2 regions of the Bradyrhizobium sp. CB3481 genome follow, and region 2 is predicted to be linked to the other one. Evidence: predicted binding sites of a transcription regulator. Region 2 holds the regulator's gene; the other holds the start of a gene.
What was found. Region 2 encodes LexA, which represses DNA repair genes until DNA is damaged. Its sites were predicted from a motif close to TGTTCNNNNTGTGTTCNG; they were not measured.
Positions count from the first base shown of each region.

Region 1 (3,205 bases), 2.6 Mb from region 2:
GCGCGCCTTTTTCTCCACCAATAGCAGCCGCAGCTTGGCGACCTCGTCGCTGCCCTTCACCAGGAAGATCGAGCCGAGCGGCTCGCCGCCTGCTTCGGCGATCCAGCAATGCTCGCGCGACGGATCAAAGTTTCTGATGAACTGCGCGCAGATTTCGGCGACCAGCGCCTCGTAGCTGATGTCCCAGCCATACTCCTCGGCATAGGCCCTGGCCTGGCTCGAGATCACCCAGCCGATGTCGCCGGGCCGGTGGCTGCGCAAGATAAAGGTGGCCGGCTTCGTCGTCGGGCGCTCCAGCGTCTGTTCGATTGTCGTCATGGCGCGGACGACGGCAGCGCGCTGATTGCCGTCCAGCGTGTTGAGCAGGCTTCCAACTTCCTCGTTTGTCATGCGCTCGAGCTCAGCCTGGGCCGAGCGGCCCTTTGCAGTGAGCGAGAGCTCGTTGACGCGACCGTCTTCCTTTGAAGGCTTTCGCGTCACGATCTCGCGGCGCTCCAGCCCCTGCAAGGTGCGGCTCAGGAAGCCGGGATCGAGACCAAGATCGCGGGTGAGGTCGGTGGCAGTGCAGGCCGGGCGATGCCTGATCTCGTACATGATGCGCGCTTCCTGCAGCGTGAACGGGCTGTGCAGCAGCTTCGGCTCGATGATGCCGAGCTTGCGGGTGTAGAAGCGGTTGAAGGCGCGAACGGCCGCGACTTCTTGTTCGGAGTTCATCTGGGACCTCGCGCAAGCAGATATTTGCGATTGTCAAATATATATTTGACTTTGGCAAGTATGTATCGCGGCGAAGGGCCGTCGGCGCCTGCCGTTTCTACTGTGCATGGGGTTGTTTTCGATATTTTGGTCCGCGCCGGACCGCTTTAGGCGACGACCATGATCCGGCTGCGCAACTGGGTGCGCGAGGCACGGCCGAGCTGGCGGAGCAGCCGCGTCTCGGGGCGGCGGGAGTCCACGCCATGGCCGCCAAGCCGCTCGTAATGGTCGCGCGCGATCAATAGTCCCTGTTCCGCTGACGGCCCCGTGATCATCCGGCCGACGAACTTGAAGGCGTCGCCGATACGCGTGTTGGTGTAGGGCGAGCGGGCATAGCGGAACACGCCGGCACGCGGCCGGCCGCTCAGCGAGACGTTCTGAATGAATTGCGTGGTCTCATCGATCCAGCCGCTGTCGAGCACCGCGCCGGGATGCAGGAACATCAGCCAGGGCGCGCGTGCCGCCCGCGCGCCGGCGGCGAGCGCCGCAGCGCGTGTTCCCTCGAAATTGAGGAATCGGCAGCCGGCAACGTCGGCCACCCGTTCGATCACGCCATTGCCGGCGCGGTCGACCAGCAGCACTTCGGAGATGACGCCGGCTGCCGCTCCCGGCACCAGCGCCGCCAGTGTTGCGACGGCTGGCTGCTCTACCCCTTCGGTCGGAATGATTACGCTCAACATCATTGAGGCTTCGATGGCTCAAACGGAGAAACCTCCGCACTGTTATCACCTTGTCACAATCAAAACAGCCGCTTGCGTGCAGCTTTTTGCGGCAGATGGGGCAGGCGGCATCTCCCGCGCGACCGCTTCGATGTGAATTGCCTTCGTTGATGTTCTTGATTTGTTCTGATTGCGTGCTATCTTTGGAACATGAGCCGAGCATCCTCTCATGCCCTCAAGCACCCGCCGGTTACCCCGCCCTCCGAAGCGGCGGGTGCGCCCCCTTTTCCCGAACTTGCGGTCGCCATCGACCGCCAGCGGCGGCGCGGCCGCGGCGCGCAATCCAACGCGAGCGGCCGGTTCGAGGCCGAAGCCCGCGTCGCCTTCGACGATGGCTGGCAGAGCCTCGAAGAACTGCCGCCGTTCAAGACGACGGTGTCGCTCGACACCTCGCGCAAGGTCATTACCCGCAACGACTCGCCCGATATCGGCTTCGACCGCTCGATCAATCCCTATCGCGGCTGTGAGCACGGCTGCGTCTATTGCTTCGCGCGGCCGACCCACGCGTTTCTCGGATTGTCGCCCGGGCTCGATTTCGAATCGAAGCTGCTCGCCAAGCCGGACGCGCCCGAACTTCTGGAGAAGGAACTGGCGGCGCCCGGCTATGAACCGCGGATGATCGCGATCGGCACCAACACCGATCCCTATCAGCCGATCGAGCGCGAATACAAGATCATGCGCGGCATTCTCGAAGTGCTGGATAAAGCCGGCCATCCCGTCGGCATCGTGACGAAGTCGGCGCTGGTGACGCGCGATATCGACATTCTGCAGCGGATGGCCAAGCGCAATCTGGCCAAGGTCGCGATATCGGTGACGTCGCTCGATCCGAAGCTCGCGCGCACCATGGAGCCGCGCGCCTCGACGCCGCCGAAGCGGCTGGAAGCGTTGCGACAATTGTCGGCGGCTGGCATTCCCGCGACCGTGATGGTTGCGCCCGTGATCCCCGCGCTGAATGATTCCGAGATCGAACGCATTCTCGATGCCGCGGCCCATGCCGGCGTCAAGGAAGCAAGCTACGTACTGCTGCGGCTGCCGCTGGAAGTGCGCGACCTGTTTCGCGAGTGGCTGATGGCGAACTATCCGGACCGCTACCGCCATGTCTTCACGCTAATCCGCGACATGCGCGGCGGGCGCGACTACGACTCGCAATGGGGCACGCGGATGAAGGGCACTGGACCGATGGCCTGGATGATCGGACGCCGCTTCGAGATCGCCTGCGAAAAACTCGGGCTCAACAAGCGGCGCGCGAAACTGACGACGGATCATTTTGTCAAGCCGAAGCGCAGCGGGCAGCAACTGAGTTTGTTCTAGGGCGTTGTCGTCATGGCGGGCGAGGCGATTTGTCCTCGCATGTGACGGATGGAGAGTAAGCATGAGTTCAGGCAAGCCAACCCCGCGCTTCACGGTCATCACGCTCGGCGTCAGCGATATCCGTGCCAGCATCGCCTTTTATGAGGCGCTCGGCTTTGCCAGAAAGATGCGCGCCACCGGCGAGGCGGTGGCCTTCTTCGATACCGGCGGCACGGTGATCGCGCTGTACCCGTGGGACCAGCTCGCGGCCGACGCTGCGCTGCCGGATCAGCCGCGGCCGAAAACCTTCCGCGGATCGACGCTCGCCTGGAACTGCAGCTCCCCGACGGAGGTCGATGCCGTGCTCGATTTCGCCATCTCCTGCGGCGCGACGCTGCTCAAGCCTGCGCACAAGACCGACTATGGTGGCTACTCCGGCTACT
Region 1 is NZ_CP121647.1:6,579,053-6,582,257, reverse strand. It holds gene QA643_RS31895 (helix-turn-helix domain-containing GNAT family N-acetyltransferase) at 1-714, opposite strand, end outside; gene QA643_RS31890 (glycosyl transferase) at 861-1,433, opposite strand; gene QA643_RS31885 (PA0069 family radical SAM protein) at 1,623-2,783, shown strand; gene QA643_RS31880 (VOC family protein) at 2,845-3,205, shown strand, end outside.
Region 1: QA643_RS31885 (PA0069 family radical SAM protein) is a predicted target of LexA. The motif match lies at 1,584-1,601, and genes of this name have one in related genera.

Region 2 (3,205 bases):
CATCCTGCTCGGCCTGCTCCGCACGCCGCTGCGCTGGTCCGGCGCCGCATTGGTGCTTGTGGCGGCCATGTGGGCGGCGCGGGTGACGCCGCCGGACATCCTGATTTCCGCCGACGGCCGCCATGTCGGCGTTCGCGGTCAGGACGGCCGGCTGCATATGATGCACGCGGTGAAGGGCTCGCAGGATACGTTTCTCCTGAAGGAGTGGCTGGCGGCGGATGCGGATGCGCGCACCGTGGCCGATCCCTCGCTCACATCAGGCGTATCATGCGACGATTCCGGCTGCGTCGTGCCATCCGCCGGCGGCGCGCTGGTCGCGCAGGCGTTCCGGCCGGAAGCCTTTGCGGACGATTGCGAGCGCACGGCGCTGATCGTGACGCTGCGGCAGGCGCCAGCCGCCTGCGAGGCTTCCGTCATCGACGGCGGGCGATTGCGGCGCCAGGGCGCGATGGCGCTCCGGCGAAGCCGGGAGGGGCTTGCTGTCGAGGCGGTCAAGCCGCGCGGCATCGATCGGCCCTGGTCGCCAGCCGCAGCCGAGGACGGCGAGGCGGGCGCCGCGGTGCTGGCGCCACGCGTGCCGGCGCGTGCCGTCGATGCGACGCCGGCGGAGGCAGACCTTCAGGCGGAGGAATAGACGACGTTCAGTGCCCGTCGTGCGGAGGGCTTACCGGTATCTCGAACGCGCCGAGGTGAAATTCCTCCGGTGCGTCGGGGTCCGACGGCAGGTTGACCAGTGTGAACGAGGCGTCAGGGAATTGCTGCCAGATCGCGAGATCGTCGGCCGTGACCGTGAGCCAGCCATAGCGGAACATGTAGCGTCCCGGCTCGGTGACGCGTCCGGCTCTTTGCCATGTAACCTTGTTGACCACCGACTGCCCCTCGGCGCCGATTTTCCAGGCAATATAATATCACGTGATCCGCCGATTTGAACCGGCGGATCACGTGCGCGCGGCGTTTAGCCGGTCACGATGGAAGCGGCCGGAGGCGCTTCGACGGCCTTCGGGGCACGCTCGCCGCCGGTCTGGACCACCGGCAATTGCAGCACGGTCGCCCGCTGGCCTTCGCAAAGCTGCGTCACCAGCACGTGACTGCCATCGGGAAATTCGATCGCGTCATGGTGACGGTCGGCCACTTCGGGCTCGATCTGATTGAACTTGCCGACCCGCCACTCGGTGGTTCGCGTCCAGATCCAGCGGTTATCGTATCTGACGTCCTCGGCGAACGCCAGTTCGGTGCCGGGAAGCATGCAGACCGCCACTGCAGGCTCACGCTCTGACGCAAAGCCGCGGGTCGATGTACCGCGGAAGGTCGTGGTAACGAGCGTCTCGCCGACCCGGGCAGGGCGCGTCGCCACGGCGTGCAGGCTATAGTCACACATCGGATGGCTCCCTCGTTAGAGATAGCTGACCCGTGTCTGGAAGGAGGCACAGGCCTCTATCACAGTGGACTTTATCGTAGTGAAATTGGCAGAAGCATTTTCTTGGTTCTGGGCAATTCTGCGACGGGCCTACTGCGACCAAATCACAAGCGCGCTAGCGCGGCTTTTGTTCCTTCACGCAGCAAAAAACCCCGGCCGAAGGCCGGGGCTGGTATTGTCGCCGCGATGTACGCAAACCGACAGATCAATATTGAAAGATCAGTATTTGCGGTACAGCCCGATCAGCTTGCCCTGAATGCGGACCCGGTTGGGCGGCAGGATGCGGACTTCATAGGCGGCGTTGGCCGGCTCGAGCGCTATCGAGGCGCCGCGGCGGCGGAAGCGTTTTAGCGTCGCTTCCTCCTCGTCGATCAGCGCCACCACGATGTCGCCGGTGTCGGCGGTCTCATTGCGCTGGATCAGCGCCATGTCGCCATCGAGAATGCCGGCATCCACCATGGAATCGCCGCGCACTTCGAGCGCGTAATGTTCGCCGGAGCCGAGCATGTCAGGCGGCACGCTGATGGTGTGGCTGCGGGTCTGCAGCGCCTCGATCGGCGTACCGGCGGCGATCCGGCCCATGACGGGTACGGCGACCGGGCGATTGCCGTCGTCCTCGGCGACAGGCGGGGTCGAGGCGCGCTTGCCGAGCGTGCCTTCGATAACGCTCGGCGTGAAGCCACGGCGTCCGTTGCCGGCGGCGGCGAGCTCGGGCAGCTTGATGACTTCGATGGCGCGGGCGCGGTTGGGCAGGCGGCGGATGAAGCCACGCTCCTCCAGCGCCGTAATCAGCCGGTGGATTCCGGATTTCGAGCGTAGGTCGAGCGCATCCTTCATCTCGTCGAAGGAGGGCGGCACGCCGGCCTCTTTCAGCCGTTCATTGATGAAACGCAGAAGTTCGTACTGTTTGCGCGTAAGCATCGCGAGCAATCCCCCGGTTTGGCATCGTCCTTCGGTCTCGAATTTCAGGGCCCAGATCGCGGGAGTCCCCAAACTCCCAACCATAGACACTAGCACTCGAAACAAATCATGAACGGACACTATATGTTCGATATGTGTTCCGCAACCACTTAATTTCAGGTGAACGCATTGCGACAGCGGCCCGAAGCGCCATCTAGGGCGTCACTCCGGCAGGCGTAAGAGCTCGCAACGCGACCCCTTCACGGCAGCCGGCGCGAATGGCGGACGTATCACAAGTGCCCGTGCCGCAGCGAGATTCCCGAGCAGCGAGGAGTCCTGGTGGGTGACCGGCACGGCGGTCAGCGTGCCATCCTCGCGCTCTTCGAGACGGGCGCGGAGATAATCTTCGCGCTGGTCGTTGGCGGCAAGGTCGCGGCCCAAAACGGCGCTTTCCCTGACGTGATGGACGTGGTCGCGGCCCGATAATGCGCGAATCAGCGGCACCAGGAACAGGAAGCCGCAGACATAGGAGGAGACGGGATTGCCGGGCAGGCCGATCACCCGCATTGCGCCGAGCCTGCCATGCATCATCGGCTTGCCCGGCCGCATCGCGATCCGCCAAAAAGCCATCGTCGTCCCTTCGGCCTCGAGCGATCGCTTGACGAGGTCGTGGTCGCCGACCGAGGCGCCGCCCATGGTGATCAGGACGTCCGCTCCTGCCTCGCTAGCGCGGCGGATGCCTGCCGTGGTGGCCTCGACGGTGTCGGCGGCGACCCCGAGATCGATGACCTCGGCGCCCTCGTCCTCGGCCAGCGCCCGCAACGCATAACCGTTGGAATAGACGATCTGGCCGGGTCCGGGCGTCGTACCCGGCATCACCAGTTCGTC
Region 2 is NZ_CP121647.1:3,952,456-3,955,660, forward strand. It holds gene QA643_RS19175 (ComEC/Rec2 family competence protein) at 1-634, shown strand, start outside; gene QA643_RS19180 (hypothetical protein) at 642-869, opposite strand; gene QA643_RS19185 (hypothetical protein) at 956-1,378, opposite strand; gene lexA (transcriptional repressor LexA) at 1,637-2,338, opposite strand; gene glp (gephyrin-like molybdotransferase Glp) at 2,540-3,205, opposite strand, start outside.